2 regions of the Rossellomorea sp. GCM10028870 genome follow, and region 2 is predicted to be linked to the other one. Evidence: a T-box and tRNA genes for the amino acid it is inferred to sense, from the RefSeq annotation. Region 2 holds a T-box; the other holds one or more tRNA genes.
What was found. A T-box is a leader RNA that pairs with one kind of tRNA and senses whether it is charged. The one in region 2 lies ahead of serS (serine--tRNA ligase), so its partner is inferred to be a tRNA-Ser.
Positions count from the first base shown of each region.

Region 1 (14,939 bases), on a different contig from region 2:
CTTTGCCTTCGCAACCCCTAAAGCAAAGAACGCAGCAGAACGTTCATCTACGTTAATGTACGTCTTTACCTCTGGATGATGGGCGAATAATAACGCCAAAGGAGTAGATCGAGAGCCAGGGCTAATGACTACTTCGTCTACTCCATTTCCAACTAATTCTTCAATAAATGCCGCTAAATAATGTGTTAAATGCTGCTGATGTTCATCAATCATTTATGTTTCCCCCTAATGCCCTTAGCATCGGTCGAAATTTCATTTGTGTTTCTCTAAATTCACTTTCCGGCTGAGAATCTGCCACTATTCCGCACCCTGCATATAAATAAGCCTTATCCTTCTGAAGTAGACCTGATCGAAGGGCAACGGCATACTCACCATTTCCATAGGCATCGATCCAGCCGACAGGACCCGCATACAAACCACGATCCATAGCTTCCTCTTCTCTGATCACATGCAATGCCTTATCCCTTGGTACCCCGCCTAATGCAGGGGTTGGATGTAATTTTTCCACCAGATTGATAAGAGATGTATGTTCAGACGCCTGTCCAATGACAGGAGTATATAAATGCTGAATGTCTTTCAGCTTCATCAGTTGAGGCGAAGACGGAATCGTCAATGTTTCACAAAAAGGTGTAAGAGCGTCTTGAATGCTCTCCACCACGAGCTGGTGCTCATAACGGTTCTTTTCATCCAGCAGGAGCTCTTCGCCCAGCTTCTCATCACTTTCCAACGATTCCCCGCGGGCAATCGATCCTGCTAAACAGGTGGAAAGAATTTCTTCTCCCGATTTCTTCACGAGGCGTTCGGGCGTAGCTCCGATAAAGCAGCTATCTTCCCTCTCAAAGCTGAAGACAAAGCTGTCCGGCTGCTGCTTCCACAAATTATCCAATACAAAATCAGATGACACTTGGGTATCAAACGACACTTCACATTTTCTGGCAAGCACTACCTTATCCATTTCACCCTGCTTTAAACGATTCACCACATTTTGAACAGAATCCTTCCATTCTTCAGGCTTCATATCCCTATTTTGCAGCCATTGGGGCTGTTCAGGAATAATAGGCATCCTTGCATTGGCAAGAAGTTCATCCTTGATTCTTATGCAATCATAGAATAATGATTCTTCCTCATCCGGATGACAAATGAAATTCACCGTTAAATAATTGGTTTTTCCCGGCTTTGTCAGCATAAACATAGGTAATTGAAACGTACCGTTCGAGAATTGCCTCCACTCTTCTCCGATAGATTTAAGCGGATCAAAGCTAAAGCCGCCAAATAACAAAGGTCCTGTGCCTGCAATTTCTTCCCCAGTGACAACGACAGACTCTACAATTAAGCGCTTCCACTCATTCTCAACCGTAAAAAATCGTTCTTCAATCTCATTTGTAGACAATATATGAGCCGCTCCAATCCCTACTAGCGAGATGGTATGATCACGGTCCTTCCATAGAAAACGCTCACCAACAAAAGAGCTTCCTCCATAATAAAAAGAAAGAGGATCGACTGCATCGACTTCCTCCACTATGCTGAGAAGGACGGGGTGATGTAATTGTTTAGCCTTCATTTTGGCTGTATCATATGCTTTTTCAATATTGGTTTTATGAATGGTAACCAATTGAATTCCCCCAAACAAAATCACGTACGATATTCAAACTTATTTTAAGATACACCTGTCTTTAAGGTGTGTCAACGGAGTTTAAGACATGTTAACAATATTTATCCTTATTATATATAATAAACCCTTTTTCCCCTTTTGAGAAACCAAAAGCGTTGTAAAAGTCCTCAATTACTGGAAAATAGCACCTTCACAGATTTTTAAAAAATGATTGACAGTCCTCTTCCCTTTACCTACACTTTAATCTGTAAAGGAATTGTAATGTTTTCTGAAAATTCCTTATTGCGTAAGGGAGAGAATATGATGGAACAACAAGCATCCAACGTGTTGGAATCAGATAAAGGGTGGAAGATCTGGTGGCAGCTTACAAGGCCTCACACTCTTACAGCAGCATTTGTACCTGTCTTACTGGGGACTGTACTAGCTCTGCAATTTACCAAGATCAGTTTATCACTGTTTGCAGCCATGCTCATTGCCTGCTTGCTCATCCAGGCTGCTACCAATATGTTCAATGAGTATTATGACTATAAAAGAGGTTTGGATACAGAGCATTCGGTCGGTATCGGTGGAGCAATCGTCCGGAACGGAGTTAAACCATCCACGGTCATAAACCTCGCCTTTTCACTGTACGGAATCGCCCTTTTATTAGGAATTTATATTTGTCTTAATAGCACATGGTGGCTGGCACTCATAGGTATAGTGTGCATGGCAGCGGGGTACTTTTATACTGGCGGACCTATGCCAATTGCTTACACGCCTTTTGGAGAAATCGTAGCCGGTTTCTTTATGGGACTTGTGATCATACTCATATCGTTCTACATTCAAACTGGATATATCAATGGTGACAGCATCCTATTGTCTGTTCCCGTATCCATTTTAGTCGGCGCCATTCTATTAGCGAATAACATCCGCGACCTGGACGGTGATAAAGAAAACGGCCGTAAAACCATCGCGATTCTTTTAGGAAGAAAAGGAGCGATCATCCTTTTGGGCGGCATGTTTGTCGTATCCTATGGCTGGATTGTCGGACTGGTCCTTGCCGGCGTTTCATCACCTTGGCTATTCGTTGCCTTTCTAAGTATTCCGAAAGCATTCAAGGCAACGACAGGATTCATCGGCAAATCACAGCCGATCGAAATGATGCCCGCCATGAAAGCCACCGCACAAACGAACACCATCTTTGGATTCCTATTATCCATTGGACTATTACTTGCATATATGCTTTAAAAAAATCAAGAGTCGCCCCTTCATTTCGGGACGACTCTTTTTTTTATGTTTTAACAACCCCACTTTCGGATAAAGTATGGTTAGTACATTATTTAAGCGAACATAATGAAGGATGTGAAGAAATTGCTAACAGACAGCCAAAAACAGACATTAAAACAAGAATTGGTTCAGCAGGAAAAACAGTTGCAAGAACATCTTCATCAGGATTTAGATAATCTTCACCATACAAATGAACGGGATAACTCAGGTGAACTCTCCCTTTACGATAACCATCCTGCCGACATGGGAACAGAGTTATATGAACGAGAGAAGGATTTCGCCATAGATGATCACGCCAAGCTCGAACTAAATAAAATTCAACGCGCTTTGCAGGCGATAAGCCAAGGAACATACGGTCAATGCAAAGAGTGTGGCCAGGATATTCCTTTTGAGCGTTTGGAAGTCATTCCAACGACACTTTATTGTAAAGATCATTCACCGGAACAATCGACACCTCAGGATAGACCCGTAGAGGAAGATGTACTGCAGCCGCCTGTTGATAACGAATTCAGACATGAAACAGATGGTAATGTCCGTGATGATCAAGACAGCTTTCAGGAAGTAGGACGCTTCGGGACATCTGAAACACCTTCTGACTTCGAAGGTGATTATGAAGACTACTCGGAATTGTATCAGGATGAGGACACTTCCGAAGGATTCACCGAGGATTTCGAATCCTTTGTCGGAACCGATATGGAAGGTTCCAATCGTAAAGCATATCCTTCGAAAACCCATGAAGAATACGAGGATATGCTGGATGAAAATAATATGGAATCCACATTGGGTGACATTCCGTATAAAGATGGCGACAGTTATATTTCTGATAAGAAGAAATAATTTAAAAAGGCTTGGGGAAACTTTTCCCCAAGCCTTCTTTTACTTTATTAAACTGCCCTGTGAAATGCCCCAGATGTCTTTCGCATACTGTTCAATCGTCCGGTCACTTGAGAAATAGCCGGAGTTTGCAATGTTCTGCAAGCACATTCGTGACCAATGCTCTTTATTTTCGTACGCTTTTCCTGCTTGCTCGTGAGCCCTTACATAGGAATCGAAATCCCTCAGAACAAAGAATTGATCATTCTCGGTCAGTAAGGAGTCATAGATGGTTTCAAAATGGTCACCTGCGTCTGGAAGTGTATCATCAATCAATTGATTCAACACCTTCTTAATGCGGGTATCATAGTGGAAATACTCCATGGCATAGTATCCACCGTGATGCTGATATTTCATTACTTCATCCGCCGTTAATCCAAATATAAAGATATTCTCTTTCCCTACTTGCTCAAGAATCTCAATATTAGCCCCGTCCAATGTTCCAAGGGTCAAAGCCCCGTTCATCATGAACTTCATATTTCCAGTACCGGATGCTTCCTTGCTGGCTGTAGAAATCTGTTCTGACAGATCAGCTGCAGGAATGATTTCTTCAGCTAATGAAACCCGGTAATTTTCCAGGAATACGACTTTAATCCGCCCTTTTACAAGCGGGTGGTCATTCACCAGATCCGCTACAGAATGAATCAACTTTATGATTTTCTTCGCATAGTAATACCCCGGGGATGCTTTCGCACCAAAAATGAACGTTCGCGGATGAAAATCAAAGCTTGGGTCTTCCACACAGCGATTATAGAGATGAAGAATGTGTAAAACATTCATCAGCTGGCGTTTATACGCATGGAGCCGCTTCACTTGAATGTCAAAAATCGAAGTAGGATCCACGACGATTCCATTACTTTCAAAAATTCGATCTGCAAGCTTCCGTTTATTTTCCTGTTTTACATCATACAGGTCCTTAAGAAACGCCGTATCGTGATGATACTCTTTCAAGTCCGCTAACTTACCTGGATCTTTAATCCACCCATCTCCTATGGAAGACGATATCAGATTCGACAGAGACGGGTTGCTATTCAATAGCCATCTTCTATGTGTAATGCCATTTGTCTTACTATTAAATTTATCAGGATAATATTGATAGAATAAGTTCATTTCTCTAAGCTTTAAGATTTCAGTATGAATCTTTGCCACGCCATTCACACTAAAGCTTCCTACAATCGCCAGATGAGCCATTTTCACTTCATCATGGGAGATGATCGCCATATCCTCTATCCGCTTCCACTCACCGGGATATTCCTTCCACAATTCCTGACAGAATCGCTCATTGATTTCATTCACGATCATATGGATGCGGGGCAGCAGAGGTTGGAAAATACGGATCGGCCATCTCTCCAATGCTTCTGAAAGCGTCGTATGATTCGTATAGGCAAATGTATTCGTCGTGATTTCCCACGCTTCCTCCCATTCGAAGGAATATTCGTCAAGCAGGACCCTCATCAGTTCTGGAATCGCGAGAACGGGATGAGTATCATTGATATGGATCGATATATTCTCATGCAGTTCCTTCAGGTCCCCATTTCGATAAAGGTAGGAATCAAGAATCGAACGGATGCTTGCTGATACAAGGAAATACTGCTGTTTCAATCGCAGGATTTTCCCTTCTTCATGGGTATCGTCAGGATAAAGGAATTCTGTGATCGCTTCCGTATCACGCTTGTATTTCATCATATCTTTCCCGGCTTTATAGGCAGCGGGTTCAGCACTCCATAATCGAAGGGTATTAACCGTCGACGTTTCATACCCTACTACAGGCATATCATAAGGAACGGCCGCTACTACTTCTGCATCCACATGACGAAACTTCAATACATCATTATCCGTATAAGATTCCACCTTACCCCAGAAAGGCACTTCGACGGTAAGATCTGACTTTCGAACTTCCCATACATGTCCATGACGCAGCCACTGCTCCGGAAGCTCCATCTGAAAACCGTTGACGATCTTTTGTTCAAATAAACCATGCTTGTAACGGATTCCATAGCCATGTCCAGGTAGATTAAGGGAAGCCAATGAGTCGAGGAAACATGCAGCCAAACGACCCAGACCGCCGTTTCCGAGTCCTGCATCGTGCTCCACCTCTTCCATTTCAGCAAGGTCTATTCCCAGGTCCTTCAATCCCTTATCCACAATATCGTAGATTCCTAAATTCATCAGGTTCTGGCGGAGCAAACGCCCCAGAAGAAATTCAATCGATAAGTAATACACCTGCTTTTGTTTACTGAACCGGTACTGCTCATTCGTATGAATCCAGTTCATGGAGATGTATTCCCGTATAAGGTGACCTAATGTGAAAAACTGATCCTGACTGGTGGATTCAGGAAACGTCTTCCCATACATCATTTCAAGCTTCTTCAGAAACATTTCTTTAAATTCAATTGGATCAGAAAACATGGCTTTCACTCCTTGATACCAGGTCAGCATATAGTTGATTATACTTAAAGGCCGATTGCGCCCAGCTATAATCCTTATTCATTGCAGTTCGTACAATATGATTCCATGTTTCCGGATCTTCGTAGAAATACGATAGAGCTCTTCGATAAGTGTAGAGCATATCGTGGGCATTAAAGTTCTTAAACGAAAAACCGTTCCCTGTCTTCGTTTCTTCATTATAGGATTCCACCGTATCGTTCAATCCACCGGTCTCCCGGACAAGCGGCAGGGCTCCATATCTCATGGCAATCAATTGACCCAGTCCGCACGGCTCGAACTTAGAAGGCATCAGGAATATATCACTGGCAGAATAGATCTGTTTTGCCAGTTCCTCATTAAATCCGATTTGCACTCTGACCTTATCCGGATAGGTCCATTCCATCTCCCTGAAGAACTGCTCAAACTCCCAATCGCCTGTTCCCAGGAGGACAAATTGAACTTCTTCCTGGAGCATTTCATGAAATACTCCCCTTACTAGTTCCAGCCCTTTTTGATTCGTTAATCTTGAAATGATGGAAACAAGAGGGATTCCTTCATTCTCTTCTAACCCCAAGCTTTTTTGCAGGTGAAGTTTCGCTTTCTTCTTTCCATGGAGATTGCCGCTAAAGTAAGGAAACTCTCCATCATCAGGATTGTACACTTCATCATCAATACCGTTTAAAATACCTAATAACTGGTTGTATCGCTGCCCTAAAATAGTATGAAGCTTTTCCCCGTAATAAGGCGTCAGAATTTCCTCTTTGTATGTAGGACTCACCGTGGTAACAAAATCCGCAGAAATCAGAGCACCCTTCATAAAATTGATATTTCCATAGAACTCAAGGTATTCGTGATGAAAATACTTATCGTGAATGCCTAATAAGTCAGTCATCACCTGTTTAGGATAAATCCCCTGAAATTGAAGATTGTGAATGGTGAACACACTGCGGATAAACGAATAACCCGGTCTCTCCTGGTATTCGGTTCTTAATAAAAATGGAACCATTCCCGTGTGCCAGTCATGACAATGAATCACATCTGGATAAAAATCAAGAACAGCAATACTTTCCAGCACCGCTCTGGTAAAATACGCAAATCGCTCCCCGTCATCAAAATATCCGTATAAACGATCCCGATTAAAATAGTATTCATTATCGACGAAATAATACGTTACTCCATTTTCACTGTACTCTTCAATTCCACAATACTGATTCCGCCAGCCGACTGACACGAAGAACTCTTTCTTCCTTTTCATTTTTGAACGAAACTCATGAGGGATCCCACCGTATTTAGGCAGGATCACCCTGACATCCGTCCCTAAACTTCTTAATTCCTTAGGCAAAGCGCCGGCAACATCCGCCAAGCCCCCAGATTTAATAAAAGGGACACACTCAGATACTACAAATAACACTTTCACGAATTCATCAGCGCTCCTTGAATCATCCCTTTGCGAATGACTATTGGATTGTTTGGATCTCCGATAAGCTTGACGCCATCTTCGATTCTCACATCTTTATCTAAAATCACATTCTCTAGTACACAGTTATCTCCAATTTGACTCTTCTGCATAATGATGCTACCCGAAATCATCGTATTTTTCCCTACCTTGACCGCTCTGAACATCGTAGAATTCTTCACTTGGCCTTCTATGAAGCATCCATTGGCGATGATACTATTTTTCACACTTGCAGCTGAAGTGTAGCGTGTTGGCGGCTCATCTTTTACCTTCGTGTAGACAGGTGAATCCTTTTTGAACAATTCTTTCCAATAAGATAGATTCAAAAGTTTCATGCTGGCATCATAGTATTCTTCAATGCAATCAATCGTTTGAACAAATCCTTCATGCTCATAGCCGCACACCTTAAATCCGCTGTCCATATCATCCACAACATCCTGCATACACGTATAGCCTGTTTCACTTCGATTCTCAATCAAATCAATGAGTGTAGAAGTTTTCACCAGGTACATATCTAAAGAGTTTCCGTTATGACGCATTTCCGTTATATCACAGCCGATACGGATATGGCGTTCAAGAACCGGTTGATAGGCAATATTGCATAATGTAAAGCAATTGCTGATCAATGCGTATTCCTGGGTACTGCGATAAAAGTAGTCTAAGTGATGAGCGAAGTGATTAAATGAACCCACACCCTCTTCATTCGCCTCTAATCCTGGTGCCGGGAAGAAAAACAACCCATCACGCTTCCGATTCAGATCCCAGTTCTTCCCAGATCCAAGATGGTCCATAAGGGAACGGTATTGAAACTTAGGAAAAATCGCAACGGAACCAATATCTGAGTTCACCATATTAGAGAGTACAAAGTCGATCAAGCGGTATCTCCCGGCAATTGGAAGAGCAGCTAATGAACGATGTAACAGTAAATCCTCCAACGAATCATAATAACTAGTAGCATCAATAACGCCAAGCATTGTATTTTTCAAAACACTTCCTCCTCTTAAGTTGTAATGTGGGTCTTCAACCTTTACACTTTTTCTTGTTCCAGTAGTGTTTCAATGAATGATTCCGTAACCAGGATAATTTCATCCGATCCTTCTTCCGGCATGATGCATAGGCCGTTCGGAACCTTGACATTCGACGGCACGATCGCCTGTTCAATATAGGCGTTTTCCCCAATGACCGCATCCGGCATAACGACTGAGCGGCTTACATGTGCTCCCTTTTTCACCGTTGTTCCTTGGAACAGGACGGACTTACGAATCGTCCCTTCAATCGTACATCCTTCATTCACAAGAGACCCCTCAACAAGCGCTTCTTCAGAAATGTATTGAGGCGGCTCATTCGGATTCACTGAATACACTCTCCAGTCATGATCGAACAGATTCAGCTCATTTTCCTCATCAATCAAGTCCATATTCGCTTCCCACAGGCTCTTAACTGTTCCGACATCCTTCCAGTACCCTTTAAACGGATAGGCCATCAGCTTTTTCTTCTCATCAAGCAGTAAAGGGATAACATCCTTCCCAAAGTCATGGCTTGAATCGGGATTACGCTCATCCATCTCCAAATAATCCTTCAGTACGGAATAATTGAAAATATAGATTCCCATCGAAGCAAGATTACTCTTAGGAAAAGCCGGCTTTTCTTCGAACTCTGTAATTCTCATTTCCTCATTGGTGTTCATAAGACCGAACCTGCTTGCCTCATCCCAGCCTACTTCAATGACGGAAATCGAGACATCCGCTTTCTTCTCGATGTGATAATCAAGCATTTTACTATAATCCATTTTGTAAATGTGATCTCCTGATAGAATCAGCACATACTCGGGATCATATTGCTCAAGGTAATTCATATTTTGATAAATGGCACTCGCCGTCCCTGTATACCAACGCATTTCAGATGATTCAGCATAAGGTGGCAGTACGGTCACTCCCCCATTTCTACGGTCAAGATCCCATGCACTTCCGATTCCAATATAAGAATTTAATACTAACGGCTGGTACTGAGTAAGGACACCCACCGTATCAATCCCTGAATTTGTGCAATTGCTTAATGTGAAATCAATAATACGATATTTTCCTCCGAACGGAACGGCTGGTTTCGCCAGACTCTTCGTCAATGAGCTTAAACGGCTCCCTTTTCCACCTGCTAATAACATGGCCACACATCTACCTTTTGCCATCTTTTTCTCTCCCCTTTCAATCTATTGGTTTTAAATAAACGGCTGCATATGGTGGAATCGTCATTTCCACATATCCTTCTCTTCCATGGTAGGACTCGTTGTGCACTGTAAGAGGCATAGGATTCACCTGATGTGAACCACCAAATCGTTCATCATCACTATTCCAAATCTCTTCATAAGAAGAAACCTTATTGACTCCTACCTTATACTGATGATACACACGAGGACTGAAATTACAGATCACCACAAGATGATCCCCCTTCTCTTTCCCATTTCTGATAAAAGAGAAAATCTGCTGCTCTCGATTATCCACATCCACCCATTCGAATCCCTCTGAACGATGATCCATTTGAAATAATGGTTCAGCACCTTTATATAAATGCATAAGCTCTTTAAAATATGAGTTGAATTTGTGATGAAATTCGTAATCCAATAAATGCCAATCTATTTCCTCTAAATCCTTCCACTCTGAAAACGGGGCAAGTTCACTTCCCATAAACAGAAGCTTTTTCCCTGGATGAGCCATCATATAGCTCAGGAGCAGACGATATTGAGCGAATTTCTGCCAGTAATCACCTGGCATTTTATTCAATAATGACTTCTTCCCATGTACCACCTCATCATGGGAAAAGGGAAGCACATAATTCTCTGAGTACGCATATAACAATGAAAATGTTATAAGAGAATGCACATGCCTTCTTTCAGACGTGTCTGTTTCCATATATTTAAGGACGTCATTCATCCATCCCATATTCCACTTATAATTAAAGCCAAGTCCTCCATAATGAACAGGAGACGTCACCTGTGGCCAGTCTGTAGAATCCTCTGCAATCATCAAAATCGAAGAATCATACTCGAACACTGCCATATTCAAGTTTTTCAAAAACTGTATGGCTCCTTCATTGGGAGCAAGCTCTCCCTGGTTAGCCCAGTAAATAATATTGGCCACTGCATCAATCCGGAATCCATCAATATGATACAGGTCCATCCAGAAACGGGCATTCGAAATCAGGAAGCTTCTCACTTCTCCCTTACCTAAATCAAAATTCGCCGTTCCCCACGTATAATTCTCACGGTCCCTTTCCTCTCCATACTCATAAGCAAACGAACCATCGAATTCATATAACCCGTGAGCATCCTTACAAAAATGACCCGGGACCCAATCCAATATCACGCCAATATTATGTAAATGACATTCATTGACGAACGCCATCAATTCATGAGGTGAGCCATAGCGACTAGTCGGAGAATAATAACCAGTACCTTGATACCCCCAAGAACGATCAAACGGATGCTCCGTGACAGGAAGCAACTCAATATGTGTAAATCCTTGTTCTTTCACATGGGGAATTAATTGCTGTGCTAATTCCTTATAGGAAAGAAATTTCCCTGCTTTCTTTTTCCATGTGCCTAAATGCACTTCGTAAATTGCCATAGGCTTGTCATAGACCGTCGAACTGGCTCGATGCTCAAGCCACTCCTCATCCTCCCATGAAAACCCCTGCAGCTCATACACGACGCTTGCAGTATTTGGACGCTTCTCAGAAGCAAACCCATAGGGGTCCGCCTTCAGCTTCTTTGAACCTGAGGGAGTCGTAATCTCGTACTTATACGTTTCTCCCGATAGATTCTCATCAATGCGAATTGTCCATAAACCTTCGTTATTCCGCCTCGTAAGTTCATACCCTGTTCCATTCCAATGATTAAAAGATCCAACCAATGAAACATGTCTTGCTTTCGGTGCCCAAACGCAAAATTCTGTATAGGTTCCAGTAGAGTCTCTTCTCACATGTGAACCCATAAACTGATAGGCCTGCTGCAAATTTCCCTCATGAAACAAAAAAACATCATAATCTGATATGGTCATTGCGTTCATCATCTCACCTACATTTTTTCAATCTACTTACTACTTTCTTTCAAGTTCATCAAAATCCTCTTTATTATCGTCGCTCAATTACGACAATTTCCTACATACATTTGATAAAATGGTTCACTATTGGAAAGTCTTACTAAATGATAAGGTTTACATTGGAAGAACATAGGGGAATCATGTTGAATTCATAGCGGAATTTGTCGAAAGTTTTTTAATTAAAAAATGTGAAATTTGCAGTAAATGCAGAAGGATTCCGGTATTTTGTATCGTTTCTGGCTGATTGTGAGAAGGATGGCGGTGTCGAATTAAGGAGTGATTGAGAAGGCGTAATGCATCAGGCGCCTGCATGCTTATGGTGATTAGTAGGGTGAATGAAACATGTTCTAATGGTCCCGGATGGGTAATTAAGGAGGGAGCATTCATAGTTTAGTCTTTAAAGGAGGTTGGGTTTATTGAAGAGCTTGAGAAGTTTAATGAAGAGATTAAGAGGTGATTGATGCCATTTACTTTTCGATGATCACTGACTGAATGTTCCCATCCTCCGTTTATTGTATTGAAAAATTGGATCTGAAAAGAAAAGTGCAGAAGTTGATAATATATTGGGAAAAGTCGATAATATATGTGGAGAAGTCGATAATATATCCTTCGTAGAGAAATAGAAGCATGCGTTTCTCTTGTAAAACCGCTTATTTTAGTCCCGATCTGCCTCCATATTCAATTAACTCTCTTCATTTAGTCATTTTTTCTTCTATTATTAATAAAATAACCACTAATTCTACTACTTTGTACAAAAAAAAAGACTATCAAAAATGATAGTCTTTTTTCAGATGACCCATACGGGATTCGAACCCGTGTTACCGCCGTGAAAGGGCGGTGTCTTAACCGCTTGACCAATGGGCCATAATATGGCGGAGAAGGAGGGATTTGAACCCTCGCGCCGGTTGCCCGACCTACACCCTTAGCAGGGGCGCCTCTTCAGCCACTTGAGTACTTCCCCATATTGGCTCCGCAGGCAAGATTCGAACTTGCGACCGATCGGTTAACAGCCGATAGCTCTACCACTGAGCTACTGCGGAATAATGAAATGGTGGGCCTAAGTGGACTCGAACCACCGACCTCACGCTTATCAGGCGTGCGCTCTAACCAGCTGAGCTATAGGCCCATAAATAATTGGAGCGGGTGAAGGGAATCGAACCCTCATCATCAGCTTGGAAGGCTGAGGTTTTACCACTAAACTACACCCGCGGTATTTAAATAAGAAAGTATGGGGCGACTGATGGGAATCGAACCCACGAATGCCTGAACCACAATCAGGTGCGTTAACCACTTCGCCACAATCGCCATAATGTCTTCAAATAGAAAATGGTGGCTCAGGACGGAATCGAACCGCCGACACATGGATTTTCAGTCCATTGCTCTACCAACTGAGCTACTGAGCCTTACTTAGAGTAAAATATTTAATTATGAACCATAATCTTATTTAAAGAAAATGGCGGTCCGGACGGGACTCGAACCCGCGACCTCCTGCGTGACAGGCAGGCATTCTAACCAACTGAACTACCGGACCAAAGCTTTTTGCGTAAGCAAAATAGGTTTCATTACCTCGCGATAGCGAAAATAACTATCCATGCGTGACTCATCAAGGATTACCCTATCCTAAGTCAAAAATGGTATTGCGGGGACAGGATTTGAACCTGCGACCTTCGGGTTATGAGCCCGACGAGCTACCGAACTGCTCCACCCCGCGACGATATGAGTAAGGAATTCACCATAAAAGTAAATATGGAGGAGGAAGGGGGATTCGAACCCCCGCGGGCTGTTACACCCCTGTCGGTTTTCAAGACCGATCCCTTCAGCCGGACTTGGGTATTCCTCCGTAATAAAAATGGTACTTGGTGGACCTTGTAGGACTCGAACCTACGACCGGACGGTTATGAGCCGTCTGCTCTAACCAACTGAGCTAAAGGTCCCTTTTGGTAGCGGCGGAGGGGATCGAACCCCCGACCTCACGGGTATGAACCGTACGCTCTAGCCAGCTGAGCTACACCGCCAAGAAACATAATATCAAAAATATTTTTTTACTTTCATAAAACCAATGAAGTTTATCTTACTTTCGTAAAAAAACATGGTGGAGCCTAGCGGGATCGAACCGCTGACCTCCTGCGTGCAAAGCAGGCGCTCTCCCAGCTGAGCTAAGGCCCCAAAGAAGTGGTCGGGAAGACAGGATTCGAACCTGCGACCCCTTGGTCCCAAACCAAGTGCTCTACCAAGCTGAGCTACTTCCCGATAATATGGCGCGCCCGAGAGGAGTCGAACCCCTAACCTTTTGATCCGTAGTCAAACGCTCTATCCAATTGAGCTACGGGCGCAAAATATGTCGTTTCCTTCCGAAAAATCAATGGTGCCGAGGACCGGAATCGAACCGGTACGGTAGTCACCTACCGCAGGATTTTAAGTCCTGTGCGTCTGCCAGTTCCGCCACCCCGGCAAAATTTTCTGGAGCGGAAGACGGGATTCGAACCCGCGACCCCCACCTTGGCAAGGTGGTGTTCTACCACTGAACTACTTCCGCGAAATATAATGGTGCGGGTGAAGGGACTTGAACCCCCACGCCTTGCGGCGCCAGATCCTAAGTCTGGTGCGTCTGCCAATTCCGCCACACCCGCATGTATGATTGATATTTTGCTAATGCAAAAATCAATGGTGAGCCATGAAGGACTCGAACCTTCGACCCTCTGATTAAAAGTCAGATGCTCTACCAACTGAGCTAATGGCTCATCTCAAAAGATGAAATTCAAAACCAACATGGTGCCGGCAAGAGGACTTGAACCCCCAACCTACTGATTACAAGTCAGTTGCTCTACCAGTTGAGCTACACCGGCATATTAATTACCCACTAATGAAAAATGGTGGAGGATGACGGGATCGAACCGCCGACCCTCTGCTTGTAAGGCAGATGCTCTCCCAGCTGAGCTAATCCTCCAAATATAAAGCCTGGCGACGTCCTACTCTCACAGGGGGAGATCCCCCAACTACCATCGGCGCTGAAGAGCTTAACTTCCGTGTTCGGCATGGGAACGGGTGTGACCTCTTCGCCATTGTCACCAGACATTTTCTTGTCTCTTTTTTAAGGACAAGTATTATTATATCGTGTAGATATATTTTTTCAAGGCTTTTTTTTATATTTTCTTATAAAATTCATTCCCTGAAAACTAGATAAAGAATTGATGTCAAGAAAGCCAAGTAT
Region 1 is NZ_JBHTGN010000006.1:202,270-217,208, forward strand. It holds gene menD (2-succinyl-5-enolpyruvyl-6-hydroxy-3-cyclohexene-1-carboxylic-acid synthase) at 1-213, opposite strand, end outside; gene ACFQWC_RS21530 (isochorismate synthase) at 206-1,612, opposite strand; gene ACFQWC_RS21535 (1,4-dihydroxy-2-naphthoate polyprenyltransferase) at 1,916-2,839, shown strand; gene ACFQWC_RS21540 (TraR/DksA C4-type zinc finger protein) at 2,954-3,715, shown strand; gene ACFQWC_RS21545 (glycogen/starch/alpha-glucan phosphorylase) at 3,755-6,160, opposite strand; gene glgA (glycogen synthase GlgA) at 6,150-7,595, opposite strand; gene ACFQWC_RS21555 (GlgC family sugar phosphate nucleotidyltransferase) at 7,592-8,620, opposite strand; gene ACFQWC_RS21560 (glucose-1-phosphate adenylyltransferase) at 8,662-9,819, opposite strand; gene glgB (1,4-alpha-glucan branching enzyme) at 9,836-11,695, opposite strand; tRNA gene ACFQWC_RS21570 (tRNA-Glu) at 12,521-12,592, opposite strand; tRNA gene ACFQWC_RS21575 (tRNA-Ser) at 12,599-12,689, opposite strand; tRNA gene ACFQWC_RS21580 (tRNA-Asn) at 12,694-12,768, opposite strand; tRNA gene ACFQWC_RS21585 (tRNA-Ile) at 12,778-12,854, opposite strand; tRNA gene ACFQWC_RS21590 (tRNA-Gly) at 12,864-12,937, opposite strand; tRNA gene ACFQWC_RS21595 (tRNA-His) at 12,958-13,033, opposite strand; tRNA gene ACFQWC_RS21600 (tRNA-Phe) at 13,056-13,131, opposite strand; tRNA gene ACFQWC_RS21605 (tRNA-Asp) at 13,183-13,259, opposite strand; tRNA gene ACFQWC_RS21610 (tRNA-Met) at 13,366-13,439, opposite strand; tRNA gene ACFQWC_RS21615 (tRNA-Ser) at 13,476-13,568, opposite strand; tRNA gene ACFQWC_RS21620 (tRNA-Ile) at 13,586-13,662, opposite strand; tRNA gene ACFQWC_RS21625 (tRNA-Met) at 13,667-13,743, opposite strand; tRNA gene ACFQWC_RS21630 (tRNA-Ala) at 13,819-13,894, opposite strand; tRNA gene ACFQWC_RS21635 (tRNA-Pro) at 13,902-13,978, opposite strand; tRNA gene ACFQWC_RS21640 (tRNA-Arg) at 13,985-14,061, opposite strand; tRNA gene ACFQWC_RS21645 (tRNA-Leu) at 14,092-14,180, opposite strand; tRNA gene ACFQWC_RS21650 (tRNA-Gly) at 14,190-14,264, opposite strand; tRNA gene ACFQWC_RS21655 (tRNA-Leu) at 14,274-14,358, opposite strand; tRNA gene ACFQWC_RS21660 (tRNA-Lys) at 14,394-14,469, opposite strand; tRNA gene ACFQWC_RS21665 (tRNA-Thr) at 14,499-14,574, opposite strand; tRNA gene ACFQWC_RS21670 (tRNA-Val) at 14,600-14,675, opposite strand; rRNA gene rrf (5S ribosomal RNA) at 14,685-14,801, opposite strand.
Region 1: it has a tRNA-Ser gene. The T-box ahead of serS (serine--tRNA ligase) is inferred to sense a tRNA for this amino acid. The anticodon was not compared.

Region 2 (14,939 bases):
GTGCAATGACGATTTTCATAGTTCTCCCGCCTCCTCTGTCTTTTCTATGTAAAAAAGCAGCCAAGATCAGAGGTAAGAAAAAATCCCACCTGATACTTCGACTGCCTTTCTTCTTACTATTCTATTGATCCTTATAGGATCCACATCTGAATGACGGTTAGTCCCACTACTCCGGGAATACCTAAAATCCCTGAAATAGATGAGGTTGCTAAATTAATAGGAACGTGGATTCCGTACTGACTGCCAAAGGCGTTCAGGAAAAATAAAAAGAGTGCTCCGATCATGACCTTCATGGCAACTTGTCCGACAAACCGAAGTGGCTTGATGGGTGTGCCGGTGGCCAATAGAAGTACAATCAGTCCGCTGATCACCGCAATGACGATAACTGGGCTCATACCCTTCTCTCCTCTCAACATAGAACATAAATAGTCTCTTATTGAAAGGATATGAGGGTTGTCTACCTTTTTATGACGATCTTTCTATGTTTTGCTTCTCTAAAGAGAAAAAAATATTTAGCTTCTGCTATTTTCGAATGACAGTGGATGTTCAGATTATAATCCACACTCATCTCATCGATGGAACGTTGCTGATTCCAATGATCCTTGGTTTCGTCTAAAACGTGTAGTAAGGATTGGTCATACTCTTTTTTCAGCTTTCCTTTTTTTCGGAAAAACATAGGTATCCTCTCCTTCGTTAAACGTCTCTTCTTCCTTCAAGAGCTTTCGATAACGTTACTTCATCTGCGTACTCAAGATCTCCACCGACAGGAAGACCATGGGCAATCCTCGTGATTCGGATACCTGATGGTTTGACGAGACGTGAGATGTACATTGCTGTCGCTTCCCCTTCTATGTTCGGGTTGGTAGCGAGGATGACCTCCTGGACCTCGTCACCGTGAAGACGCTTTATCAGATCCGGAACATTGATGTCCTCGGGTCCAATCCCATCCATTGGGGAGATGGCTCCGTGGAGCACATGATATTGTCCGTTATATTCTTTCATCTTCTCCATTGCAATGACATCTTTGGGATCTTGAACCACACAGATGATGCTGCGATCTCTTCTTTGGTCCTCACATATATAACATGGATCTTGGTCGGTGATGTGACCGCAAACGGAACAGTAACTTAGATTACGCTTTGCATTGACCAATGCCTTGGCAAAATCAAGGACAGTATCTTCTTTCATACTAAGAACAAAAAAAGCCAGTCGGGCCGCAGTTTTCGGCCCGATTCCCGGCAATTTCATAAAGCTGTCGATCAGCTTCGATATAGGCTCAGGATAATGCATCGTATTGCCTCCTAGAACATTCCCGGTAGGTTCATTCCTTTAGTGAATTGACCCATAGTTGAGTTCGTTAATTCGTCTGCTTTCTTCAGTGCATCGTTTGTCGCTGCAAGGACTAAATCTTGTAGCATTTCTACATCATCCGGATCAACAGCTTCTTCGTTGATCTTTACATCGATTACTTGTTTGTGACCGGAAACGATAACAGTCACCATTCCGCCGCCAGCTGTTCCTTCAATTTGCTTTTCCCCTAATTCTTCTTGTGCTTCCGCCATTTTCTTTTGCATCTTTTGCATTTGCTTCATCATATTTTGCATATTACCATTTCCACGCATCATATTATTACCTCCAGTTAATTTTTTTTAGATTAATCGTTTAATTCTATTAAATCCATACCGACAAGCTTTTCAGCTTCCTTCAAGAGTGAGTCTTCACCTTGATCCTCACCAGATGATTCTCCATCTTCTGATTTAGAGTTTCGGATAAAGTCTTCTCTTATGGACATCCACTGATCTTCAGGAATCCCAATCGCTGCATAGCTGTTTCCTGTAAGCTCTTCCAGTATGGAAGCAATCGCTGAAGTGAAAGCTTGATTCTCCATTGCCATCTGACAATGAATATCGTATTTAAATTTTAACACAAATGAGCCGTTTGTAGCTGCTACAGGTTCAGCATCATTTAACAGTGCTGATTGTGAGCGCATTTGACGCTGGTTCAATGTTTCGACCATATCTCCCCAGCGGCTCTTGATCAGATTGAGATCTTCTTTCGTCGCCGTCCGGAGTACTTCCTGAATTTTTCCCGTAGGAGCCCGGAAGCCTTTCTTTGCCCTGATCGGTTTTTTCGCCGGTTGTGAAGCCGGCTCTGCTTGAACCTTGACTCCATTCGCCTTCAGCTGTTCAACCTCTTTTTCAAGAAGTTTGATCTTTTTCATCATATCGTTCACTTCAGGTGAGGAAGCCGCTGCCGGTGCTTCCATTTGACAAAGCTTAACAATGGAAACCTCGAGGTAGATACGGGCATGATTGGTGAACTTCATTTCCTGACCGGCCTGATTCAAGACATCGATATATTGATAAATCTGCTGAGCCTGGGTTTGTCCGGCTAATTCTTTAAAATCATCATCGAGCATGACACGTTCCAGTGATTCTTCAAGATTAGGAGCCGTCTGGTATAGCAGCATATCCCGAAAATAAAGGATAAAGTCCTCTGCGAACCTTGCCGGGTCCTTACCTTGGAACAACAGTTCTTCCAGCGCACTTAATCCACTTGTGACATCTCTTTCCAAAATCGCTTTCGCAAGGGTGTTTAAATAGCCTTGAGAAACAGCCCCTGTTACAGTCAAGGCATCGTCTACCGTTACCTGATCCTGACTAAAGGAGATAGCTTGGTCGAGAAGACTTAGGGCATCACGCATTCCACCCTCAGCTGCCCTTGCGATAATCGTTAGGGCATTTTCTTCATAATTCACACCTGATTCTGTGGCAATATGACTCATTCGTCCCACAATATCCCTGGCTGTAATTCGTTTGAAGTCAAAACGCTGACAGCGTGAAATGATCGTAAGGGGAATCTTATGCGGCTCTGTAGTCGCCAGGATAAAGATGACGTGCTTAGGCGGTTCCTCTAAGGTTTTCAGCAGCGCATTAAATGCTCCGATAGACAGCATATGAACTTCATCTATGATGTAGACTTTATACTCGACTACGTTTGGAGAATATTTGACTTTATCCCGTATGTCCCGGATCTCTTCCACCCCGTTATTGGAAGCAGCATCGATTTCAATGACATCCGGGATCGAACCGTCGGTAATTCCTTTACAGGCATCACATTCATTACAGGGTTCGGCTACAGGAGAACGCTCACAGTTAACTGCTTTCGCCAGAATCTTCGCTGCACTCGTTTTCCCTGTTCCCCTTGGTCCGGAGAATAAATAGGCATGAGAAATCTTCTGATGAAGGAGGGCATTTTGCAACGTTTTCGTTACATGCTGCTGTCCAACTACATCAATAAATGACTGAGGACGCCACACACGATATAAAGCTTGATATGCCAAAATACTCCCCCCTCTTGTTTTATGTACTATAGTGTCTATTATAACGTAATTTAAATCCCTTTTACAAAGAAAACCGGAGATCAATTCAGGATGACCTCTTTTGTCTATAAAACCCTTTTACATACAAAAAACTCACCCGATAAAGGATGAGTTGTTGTTTATTTATTAAACTGCCGTGCACCTTTCGTCGACAAGCATCCATAGGCGTTACTCAAGCAGTTAGCTCGGCCCAGGCAACCCTGCGGCACATGGGAGCTTCCACTTAATGCTGCTTCCTTCCGGACCTGACATGGTTCATGGATTCCCATTGCGCAGGACCCAGGCGTCAACACCACTTACTTGAGGCAGCCCTACAGAGTGCGAGCCTCGGAAAGGAATTCGGTCTCGCTAGAGCGGATTGCGAGTACAGGGCACCGCTACCTCCCCACCTAGCACGGCAAAATTGATACCATATTTAGTTGCGTCATTAGTGCGACGCAAGATTAAGTATACTAGGATTTACGGTAAAAAGCAATGATGGAATGCTGTAAGTTATTTACAATCCAGAAGTCCTATTTTTCTTCTCCTGCTTCTTCCGCTCTCGCAGGTCCTTAAAAAAACGGGAAAGGATTCCACCACATTCTTCCGACAGCACTCCTGGTACTACTTCACACTGATGATTAAATCGATCATCCACAAGTAGATTCATTAACGTTCCCGCACAGCCTGCCTTTGGGTCTTTTGCCCCGTAAATGACTTTCTCAATTCTGGAAAGGATGATGGCTCCACTGCACATAGGACACGGTTCAAGTGTGACATAAAGCTCTGCGCCCTCAAGCCTCCAAGTGCCAAGCTTCTCACATGCCTCTTGGATAGCTAATGTCTCGGCATGGGTGATGGCATTTTGACTCGTTTCTCTCAGATTGTGAGCACGGGCGATGATTTCATTACCCATTACAATGACCGCTCCGATCGGGACTTCCTGAATCGCTGCCGCTTTTTCCGCTTCTTTTAGTGCTTCCATCATAAATCGTTCTTCTCTTATACCCATTATATACTCCCGCAAATTTATTTATCTATTCTTTATAAAATATCCCCATTCACTCCAAACTATAAGAGAAAGGGGCTTTCAACATGATACCTAAAGATACCGCTCTTCTTGTTATAGACATTATGAATCCATTCGACTTCGAACACGGTCACACACTGGCGAGCCATACCAGCAATATTGTTGAACCGATTAACTCATTACGTCACTATTGTACCAAACATCAGCATCCTACCATTTATATTAACGACCATTATGAGCTTTGGAAAGCAGATTACAAAGAGATCTATAAGAAATGCCATAATGAAGTCAGCGATAGCATCATGACGCCGCTCCAGCCGACGGATAAAGATTTTTTTCTCATTAAACCTAAACATTCCGCTTTTTATGGTACTGCTTTAAATACACTATTGCATCACCTGTCTGTAAAAAATCTTATCATCACGGGTATTGCAGGAAACATCTGTGTACTCTTTACAGCAAACGATGCTTATATGAGAGAGTTTAACCTCATTGTGCCCTCTGATGCCATTGCGTCAGTCAGTGATGAAGATAATCACTATGCGTTAACGATGATGAAAAACGTATTAAAAGCAAGGATAGAACCGACCGATGAGATCTTATAAAATTCACTCAAAAAACATATCCACCTCTTTCATTTCATAAGTTGAATATAGTGAATGAAATATAGGAGGGTCTGTTTATGCAAATTCATGTTGTCCAATCAAACCAATCATTATTTGGTATCGCTCAAGCGTATGGATCAACAGTTAAGGATATAGTAGACGCCAATGAACTGCCAAACCCTGATAACTTAGTGATTGGCCAATCATTGGTTATCCCTATTATAGGAAGTTTTTATTTTGTGCAACCAGGGGATAGTCTTTGGGCGATCAGCCAGAAGACAGGTGTCCCCTATCAGGAGCTGGCAAGAGTGAACGGAATTTCTCCCAATCAACCTTTGCAGGTAGGGTTTCGATTATATATTCCACAGAAGCCTAAAGTAAGGGCTGAATTTAATGGGTATGTTGAACCCTACGGAAAAGAAGTGGCCCCAAACCTGGAAGAAAGCGCGAAAGAAGCAGCTCCTTATCTCACCTACCTGGCTCCATTCAGCTTCCAAGCCAAACGGGATGGAACACTGCAGGAACCACCCCTTGGAAATTTGCTTCAAACAGGGAAAGATAATAATAATGTGTTAATGATGGCCATCACCAATCAAGAAGAAGGAACGTTCAGTGATGAACTTGGGCGAATCCTGCTAACCGACCAGGCAATCCAGAATAAATTCCTCGATAATGTTGTCCAAACCGCCAAGAAATATGGCTTCAGGGACATTCACTTCGACTTCGAATATTTACGTCCACAGGACAAAGAAGCCTACAACCAATTTTTACGAAAAGCAAAGCAGCGGTTCAATCAAGAAGGATGGCTGCTTTCAACCGCCCTGGCTCCCAAGACCAGTGCCGATCAAAAAGGAAAGTGGTATGAAGCACATGATTATAAAGCTCACGGTGAAATCGTCGACTTCGTCGTGATCATGACCTATGAGTGGGGGTATAGCGGTGGTCCAGCCATGGCCGTTTCCCCTATCGGACCTGTTCGGGAAGTGCTTGAATACGCCATTTCAGAAATGCCTCCATCCAAGATTCTCATGGGGCAAAATTTATATGGATATGACTGGACCCTCCCTTTTGTACAAGGAAGTACAGCGAAAGCCATCAGTCCACAACAGGCAATCAAGATTGCCGCCGACAATAACGTCCCGATTCAGTATGATCAAAAAGCACAGGCCCCTTTCTTTAAATACCGGGATGCAAGCACCGGAAAAGATCATGAAGTATGGTTTGAAGATGCCCGGAGCATCCAAGCGAAATTTGATCTCATGAAAGAGTTAAAATTAAGGGGAATGAGCTATTGGAAGCTCGGGCTCTCCTTCCCTCAGAACTGGTTGTTAATATCCGACAATTTCAATGTTGTAAAAAGATAATAAATACTAAAAGCTGACGGACAGGTGAATCTATAAACACCTGTCCATCAGCTTTTTGTTTGTCTTTTCCTTAATAGTTGGCCACTTAAAGTCGATATAGTGAACGTAGCATAATTTCAAAATCCTTGGAAATAACCTAAACAAACCATCCATCTATTGTGTTACAATAATTCCTGTCGTAATTTTTTATTTTTATTTTTTCACACAAGAAAAGATTGCCGTAATATGAGGAGGAAAATTAATGGGGCGCATTCCTTTCATTACCGTTGAAGGTCCGATTGGAATAGGAAAAACCTCTCTTGCAAAAGCGATTTCTGAGCACTTTCATTTCCACTTACTAAAAGAAATTGTGGATGAAAACCCGTTCTTAGATAAATTCTATGATGACATCGAAGAGTGGAGCTTTCAAACAGAGATGTTTTTCTTATGCAATCGTTACAAACAGCTAGAGGATATTGAAAAACACTACCTATCTCAAAACAAATCTGTTGTAGCAGATTATCATATTCTTAAAAACATCATCTTTGCTAAGCGTACATTGAAGGATGAACAGCAGTTCAAAAAATATCACAATATTTATGAGATCCTAACGTCGGATATGCCGAGGCCCAATGTTGTGATCTACTTGAACGCAAGTCTTGATACCCTTTTAAAGCGCATTGAAAAAAGAGGAAGAGACTTTGAAAAGAAAATCAGCCCTCTTTATCTAAAGCAGCTATCGTTAGATTATGAAGAATACATGAATACATTCGAAGAAACTCACCCTGATATCCCTGTTCTTCGCTACAATGGCGACCACATAGACTTCGTTCAAAATAAAGAGGACCTGGAACACATTCTCACTCAATTAGAGACTACACTAAAAAAAGGAGTTCACTATCATGAATCTTCGCACTAAATACGGGATCCCGAACAATGCCGTGATTACCATTGCGGGTACAGTCGGCGTCGGTAAATCCACTATGACAAACGGCTTGGCCAATGCCTTGGGTTTCCGAACGTCATTTGAAAAAGTTGATACCAATCCGTACCTCGATAAATTTTATCAGGACTTTAAAAGCTGGAGCTTCCACCTTCAAGTTTACTTCTTAGCAGAACGCTTCAAAGAACAAAAGAAAATCTTTGAATACGGTGGAGGCTTTATTCAAGACCGTTCCATCTATGAAGATACAGGCATCTTTGCCCGCATGCATTATGAAAAAGGGAATATGAGCGAAATCGATTATGAAACCTATACAAGCCTTTTCGATGCCATGGTCATGACACCATACTTCCCTCACCCTGATCTTCTGATCTACCTTGAAGGATCCATTGATAATGTCGTTGATCGCATCCGTGAGCGCGGCCGCCCAATGGAACAACAAACACCTGTTGCCTACTGGGAAGAAATGCATGAGCGTTACGAAAACTGGATCAACTCATTTAACGCCTGTCCAGTACTCAGACTGGACATCAGCGAATACGACCTGGTGAACGATCAAAACTCAATCGAACCAATCGTTGAACGAATCGGGTATTTCATTGAACAGACGAGAATGCTGAAGAGCTAAACGATAAGCGGAGGCGCCTTGGCCTGGCTCGACAAGCATAAGACGAGCCTTCCGGAAAGGCGGCTTTTTGGATGGCTTGTCTTATAACCTCGAGGGACTAGGCGCCGAAACTGGATCAGAATATAGAAAAAAAGACTACTCTGTGCTTTGCGGCAGGAGTAGTCTTTTTTTATGGTGGCCGGAAAACATCCATCCGTTTATTTCCAGCCAAAAAGAGGTATATGTACAAACAAACAGATTTATAAGGAGTTGGATTAATCATGGAATCGAAACGAACTTATTTTGTAGATATAAGCAGCGGGGATATCCTGCAGGATCCGAATCAAAATGCCAGTCCAAGCTTTCGCATATTCGCTACCCCAACCGAAGTGAACGAGCTTAAAATGCTCTTTAACGATAACTATGATGATGACATGTCGACCATGAGACGGGCTCAGGTTCCTTTCCGCCAATATCACAATTCACCAGAGGACGATCAATATGATCAATCGATGAAAAACATTTATTCAATGATCTTTAAGCTGGGTGACGTAGAAGCACGGAAACATATTACAGAAATAGGTGTACTTGGCCATACTTCCGATCCTCACCTAAGAGAGGACATCGAAAACCTTAAGTAAACGGTCATATGTATAAATTAAAAAAATTCGTTACATATAATATGTAACGAATTCTATCTCCAATGTTTATGCGCTATGGTTATAAAAAAATCAATGGAGGAGGAAGGGGGATTCGAACCCCCGCGGGCTGTTACACCCCTGTCGGTTTTCAAGACCGATCCCTTCAGCCGGACTTGGGTATTCCTCCGTATCGACAAGAACTATAATACCATGGTGTACAAATAGAGTCAAGCATATTTCCGAAAAAAATTCAAAAGGTGCTTCACAATAATTCGTGAGGCACCTTTTGTTTGTCTTCCATCTTCAGTTTTGTCTTATGCTTTAATGACTTCTGCTCCACCCATATATGGACGAAGTACTTCTGGAACCACGACTGACCCATCTTCTTGTTGATAGTTTTCTAAGATAGCGGCAACCGTACGTCCGATTGCCAAGCCAGATCCATTCAATGTATGAACATGTTCAGGTTTCCCTTTAGCTTCTCTTCTGAAACGAATGTTCGCTCGTCTTGCCTGGAAGCTTTCAAAGTTACTGCAAGAAGAAATCTCACGGTAAGTTCCGTAGCTTGGAATCCATACTTCAATGTCATACTTCTTGGCAGCCGTGAAACCTAAGTCCGCTGTACACATAGATAGCACTCGATATGGCAGACCTAGTAGCTGAAGGACTTTTTCAGCATGACCTGTCAACTTCTCAAGCTCATCATAAGAATCTTCAGGCTTCACAAAGCGAACAAGCTCTACTTTGTTGAACTGATGCTGACGGATCAAACCACGTGTATCACGGCCTGCAGAACCCGCTTCAGAACGGAAGTTTGCACTGTACGCTACATAGCTTACAGGTAACTCCTCACCCTTCATGATCTCATCGCGGTGATAATTGGTTACAGGTACTTCTGCTGTAGGAACCAGGAAATAATCCTCGCTTTCTATTCTAAACGCATCTTCTTCAAATTTAGGAAGTTGACCTGTTCCTGTCATACTCGCTCGATTCACCAGGAATGGAGGGATCATTTCTGTATATCCATGCTCATCCATGTGCAGATCCATCATGAAGTTAATCAAGGCTCTTTCTAGTCTTGCTCCTAACCCTTTATAAAAAACAAAGCGGCTTCCGGTCACCTTCCCGGCTCGTTCGAAATCCAGGATCCCGAGGCCTGTTGCAATGTCCCAGTGAGGCTGTGCCTCAAAATCGAACTCACGGATCTCTCCCCATTTGCGGGCCTCTATATTATCATCCTCAGTTTCACCAACTGGTACAGTTTCATGTGGAATGTTAGGGATGGAAAGCAGGATGCGCTCTAACTCCTCTTCAATTCCTCGTAATTCATCATCCAGTTTTTTCACCATGGCCCCGACTTCACGCATTTCAACAATCAGGTCCTGAGCATCCTTTTTCTCTTTCTTTAGCTGGGCAATTTGCTGTGATACGTCATTACGTTTGCTTTTTAATTCTTCACTTTCCACAAGCAGCTCTCTTCTTCTTTTATCAAGCTCTTCGAATTTACCGAAATCCTCCAGGTTCTCACCGCGATGTTGTAGACGGGCTTTTACATCTTCCAGATTGTTACGTAAATACTTAATGTCTAACATGAGATTCTCTCCTTTTTTATAAAAAAATAAAAAACCCCCATCCCTGGTAAAAGGGACGGAGGTTTCCGCGTTGCCACCCTAATTGAAGACGCAGAGCATCTTCCTCTTAAGAGATGGTAACGGAATCACCGAAAATACCTACTTCATTCAGTACTTCACTCAAGGATGGATTCATAAAGCTCTTGCGTCGATTCTCACCAGCCACCGACTCTCTAAAGCAAGCCTTCTTTACTACTATTTCCTATCAACGATTTAATTTTTTATTGGTTATTTCATAATCTACTACAATGTTTTCCATTTTGCAATAAAATTATGCGATTGTTTTTTCCATGCTTTCTTTCACCATCTCAACAAAGAAGGAAGTTAAACGGTGATCATCCGTTAACTCTGGATGGAAAGAACAACCGAGGAATTGTCCGTGTCTAGCAAGGACAATTCGACCATTATGCTTTGCGAGGATTTCAACATCTTCTCCCGCTTCCACGATATGAGGGGCACGGATGAAAACGGCATTGAACCCTTCTCCAACATGAGCAATCGAAAGATCCGCTTCAAAGCTTTCTTTCTGACGACCGAAGGAATTACGCTCGACCGTTACGTCCATCACACCTAAATGAGGTTCCTCATACCCGACAATATGCTTCGCTAAGAGAATCAGTCCCGCACACGTCCCGAAGATCGGTTTGCCATTTGCAGCAAATTGTCTCAACGGCTCCATAAAGCCGTATCGATCAATCAGCCTTCTCATGGTCGTACTTTCCCCGCCTGGCATGATCAGACCTTGAATCTCTTCCAGCTGTTCTACACGCTTAATGACGATTGCCTTGGCACCAGAAGCTTCGATTGAACGAACATGCTCTCTGACGGCACCTTGAAGTCCTAATACACCGATGTTCAACATAGAATCACACCTTACCATCCACGATCTTGCATACGGTTTTCAGGTAAGATAGAAGAAATTTCTACTCCCTTCATTGCTACACCAAGCTCTTTTGATAGCTCTGCGATTAACTTGTAATCTTGATAATGAGTAGTCGCTTCTACAATAGCTCTTGCAAATTTCTCAGGGTTTTCTGATTTGAAGATACCAGAACCCACGAATACTCCGTCAGCTCCTAATTCCATCATAAGAGCCGCATCAGCTGGTGTTGCAATTCCGCCTGCAGCAAAGTTTACAACAGGTAAACGGCCGTTTTCTTTAATTTCTAACAATAATTCGTATGGAGCTCCCAGTAACTTCGCTTCTGTCATGATCTCGTCTTCATTCATGCTCACAAGCTTGCGTACTTGAGCATTTACCTTACGCATATGACGAACCGCTTCAACGATGTTACCTGTTCCAGGCTCACCCTTTGTACGCAGCATAGATGCACCTTCACCAATACGGCGGGCAGCTTCACCTAAATCACGGCACCCACATACGAATGGAACAGTGAAATCTCTTTTATTTAAATGATACTCTTCATCAGCTGGCGTCAATACTTCACTCTCATCAAGATAATCAACACCCATTGATTCAAGAACTCTTGCCTCTACAATATGACCAATACGAGCCTTCGCCATTACTGGAATCGACACAGCGCCCATAACTTCTTCAATAATACGAGGGTCTGCCATTCTTGCTACCCCACCTGCAGCACGGATGTCTGCTGGAACTCGTTCTAAAGCCATTACTGCAACTGCACCCGCAGCTTCAGCAACTTTTGCCTGCTCTGCATTCACAACGTCCATAATAACGCCGCCTTTTTGCATTTCAGCCATACCTCTTTTAACACGATCTGTACCAGTCTTCATCATATCTATATCCCCCTTATATTTATCCCATGCCTGTCCCATTTCCATCCAAATAAGGAAGAAAACGCGACTAAAACAATCGGAATGATTATGTAACCCTACTGCTAAATAAACAATAAAAAAAGACTTATGTCAAGACGAAAAGCGGAAGCGGCTTGGTCAGGCCCGACAAGCATAAGATGAATCGACCGGAAAGGCGCTCTTTGCTTTTTTGGTCGATTTAGCTTATGACCTCGAGGGACTAGCCGCTATAGCTGGACATCTCGAAAAGCGGAAGGGCTTTGCCCAGAGGCGACAAGCATAAGACGAACATGCCGGAAAGGCGTTCTTTGCCTTTTTGGCATGTTTGGCTTATGACCTCGAGCCTCTAAGCCCTGGAGCTGGACATCTTGAAAAGCGGAAGGGCTTTGCCCAGAGGCGACAAGCATAAGACGAACATGCCGGAAAGGCGTTCTTTGCCTTTTTGGCATGTTTGGCTTATGACCTCGAGCCTCTAAGCCCTGGAGCTGGACAAGACGAAAAGCGGAAGCGGCTTGGTCAGGCCTTGCATGTATTTCTTGGGAACTTCTAAAGGTGCTCTTAGGAAGATGCCTCTTTATCACCCTGCCTATAAAAAAACACCAAGACTTGTCCTAATGTAAAAGTCTTGGTGCTGAATGAATCATTTCCTAAGGGGGTATTAGAACCAGCCTTTAACCGTTGATGTAACCGAGTTCCAGATGTCCCCGAAGAAACCACCTACAGCTCTCATTGAAAGGACAAACCAGTTTGCTTTTTCAACCCCATCTACAGCAACAACAGATGCTTTAGAAGCATTGGTACCTTTATCTGTAAGGTAGCCTAAATCTTTTTTATCTTTTGATTCTAACGTAACATATCCAACTTTTTCTCCTTTTTTAACTGGAGCTGTCAGTTCACTATCATCGTTCAGCTTTTTCTTATCTACTACAAATTTCGGTTTATATTGATCTTCTTCACCGTTCTTGATCACCATGCTCAATGAAGAATCCGTTTTGATTTGAACTTCTTTTTCTTTCCCTTTTTCAACCGGAAGTGTCTTTTGACCTTTTACTTGGTAGTCAGCAGGGAGTACTTCCTCTATTGTATAATTGTTAAAGGCATAGTCCATCATTTTTCTTGTTTCACTAAAGCGGGCATCATAGGAGTTTTCACCAGCTGGAACTTCAACGTCCATTACAACCGTAATGAATCTCATTCCGTCCCGTTCTGCTGTTCCTGTGAAGTTGGCACCCGCAAAATCAGTCGTACCTGTTTTCAGTCCGTCCATTCCTTCGTATTCGCGGATCAGCCCCGGTAACATCCAGTTCCAGTTATCCATTTGAGTGGGGTCATCCGTTCCTTCCGCAAATACCTTCTTCGCAATACTGGATGTCTCAAGTACCTCCGGATAATCATGCAGCAAGCGATACGCGAGTGTTGCTACATCCTTTGCAGACATCACATTTTCTTCTTCCGGACCACCTACCACCTTTTCTACATAAGGTGCCAAGTCTTTATTGTTTAAACCCGTAGAATTCACAAATTTATATTCTTCCAGACCAAGTTCTTTAGCCTTTGCATTCATCATTTTAACGAAGTTCGCTTCTGAGCCGGCAATCGTTTCAGTAATCGCTATCGTCGCTGCATTAGCTGAATAAATCGCCATTGCTTCATACAACTCTTTAATGGTATAAGTACTTTCTACTTCAAGACTAACATTACTGAGACCAGTATTATGGGACATTTGAGAAAGGTTCGCAGGTACCGTATACTTCTGGTCCCATTTCACTTTACCTTCTTCAATTGCTTCCAGTAACAAGTACTCTGTCATCATTTTCGTCATACTTGCAATGCCTTGAGCATTTTCTGAGTTCTTTTCATAAAGAATTTTGCCAGTGCTGGCTTCTACTAGAATCGCAGCTTTTGCGTTAACGTCCAAGTCTCCTTGAGCATTTGCAGGTCTCCCTACAATACCCATTGCCATCATTAAAACCATCATACAAACAAAAGATTTTTGAATCCAACTTCTTTTCACTTTTAGCCCTCCAAGATTTTATGTACACCTTCGTTATTTTATCATAGTTCGAAAGGTAAGAATAGACAGAGAATATGACTAGTTTTGGCATGGGTCAAGGGACTTGCGACCTCTGATAAAAGGCGGTAAATATCATTTTTATACAAATTAAAAAATGCTGATCAGGAGTATCTGATCAGCATTTGGAATTATTTTCTTATAATGAATAATTCGGTGCTTCTTTCGTAATTTGAACATCATGAGGATGACTTTCTCGAAGTCCGGCACCCGTCATTTTAATGAACTGTGCCTGCTCCCTTAACTCGTATAGGTCCTTCGTTCCGCAGTATCCCATGCCTGAACGTAAGCCTCCGATTAGCTGATACAATGTATCTGCTAAAGGACCTTTGTAAGGGATGCGGCCTTCGATACCTTCTGGAACGAACTTTTTATTTTCTTCCTGGAAATACCGATCCTTCGATCCTTTTTCCATGGAGCTGACTGATCCCATACCTCTATATACTTTGAAACGACGTCCTTGGAAGATTTCCGTTTCGCCTGGGCTCTCAGATGTACCTGCAAGTAAGCTTCCTAACATAACGGCATGTCCACCTGCTGCCAGAGCTTTTACGATATCACCTGAATACTTGATGCCGCCATCAGCAATGATGCTCTTTCCGTGCTTTCTTGCTTCTGTCGCACAATCATATACAGCGGTAATTTGTGGAACGCCGACACCTGCAACGACGCGAGTCGTACAGATTGAACCAGGTCCAATCCCCACTTTGACTACATCAGCACCAGCTTCAATCAATTCTCTTGTCGCATCTGCCGTTGCCACATTTCCTGCTACGATATTTAACGTTGGATAAGCATCGCGGATTTCACGAACAATAGAAAGAACTCCTGCTGAATGGCCGTGAGCTGTATCAATTACAATGACATCCACATGTGCTTTCACTAGGTGTTCAACACGAGTCATCGTATCTTTCGAAATACCGACAGCTGC
Region 2 is NZ_JBHTGN010000011.1:3,007-17,945, reverse strand. It holds gene ACFQWC_RS23120 (glycerate kinase) at 1-19, opposite strand, end outside; gene ACFQWC_RS23115 (pro-sigmaK processing inhibitor BofA family protein) at 132-395, opposite strand; gene ACFQWC_RS23110 (YaaL family protein) at 458-676, opposite strand; gene recR (recombination mediator RecR) at 694-1,290, opposite strand; gene ACFQWC_RS23100 (YbaB/EbfC family nucleoid-associated protein) at 1,302-1,625, opposite strand; gene dnaX (DNA polymerase III subunit gamma/tau) at 1,655-3,343, opposite strand; RNA gene ffs (signal recognition particle sRNA large type) at 3,517-3,780, opposite strand; gene tadA (tRNA adenosine(34) deaminase TadA) at 3,879-4,373, opposite strand; gene ACFQWC_RS23080 (cysteine hydrolase family protein) at 4,457-4,996, shown strand; gene ACFQWC_RS23075 (glycoside hydrolase family 18 protein) at 5,074-6,360, shown strand; gene ACFQWC_RS23070 (deoxynucleoside kinase) at 6,602-7,258, shown strand; gene ACFQWC_RS23065 (deoxynucleoside kinase) at 7,242-7,910, shown strand; gene ACFQWC_RS23060 (hydrolase) at 8,171-8,530, shown strand; tRNA gene ACFQWC_RS23055 (tRNA-Ser) at 8,625-8,717, opposite strand; gene serS (serine--tRNA ligase) at 8,845-10,122, opposite strand; T-box leader at 10,171-10,379, opposite strand; gene pdxT (pyridoxal 5'-phosphate synthase glutaminase subunit PdxT) at 10,433-11,023, opposite strand; gene pdxS (pyridoxal 5'-phosphate synthase lyase subunit PdxS) at 11,035-11,919, opposite strand; gene ACFQWC_RS23035 (serine hydrolase) at 12,596-13,951, opposite strand; gene guaB (IMP dehydrogenase) at 14,148-14,939, opposite strand, start outside.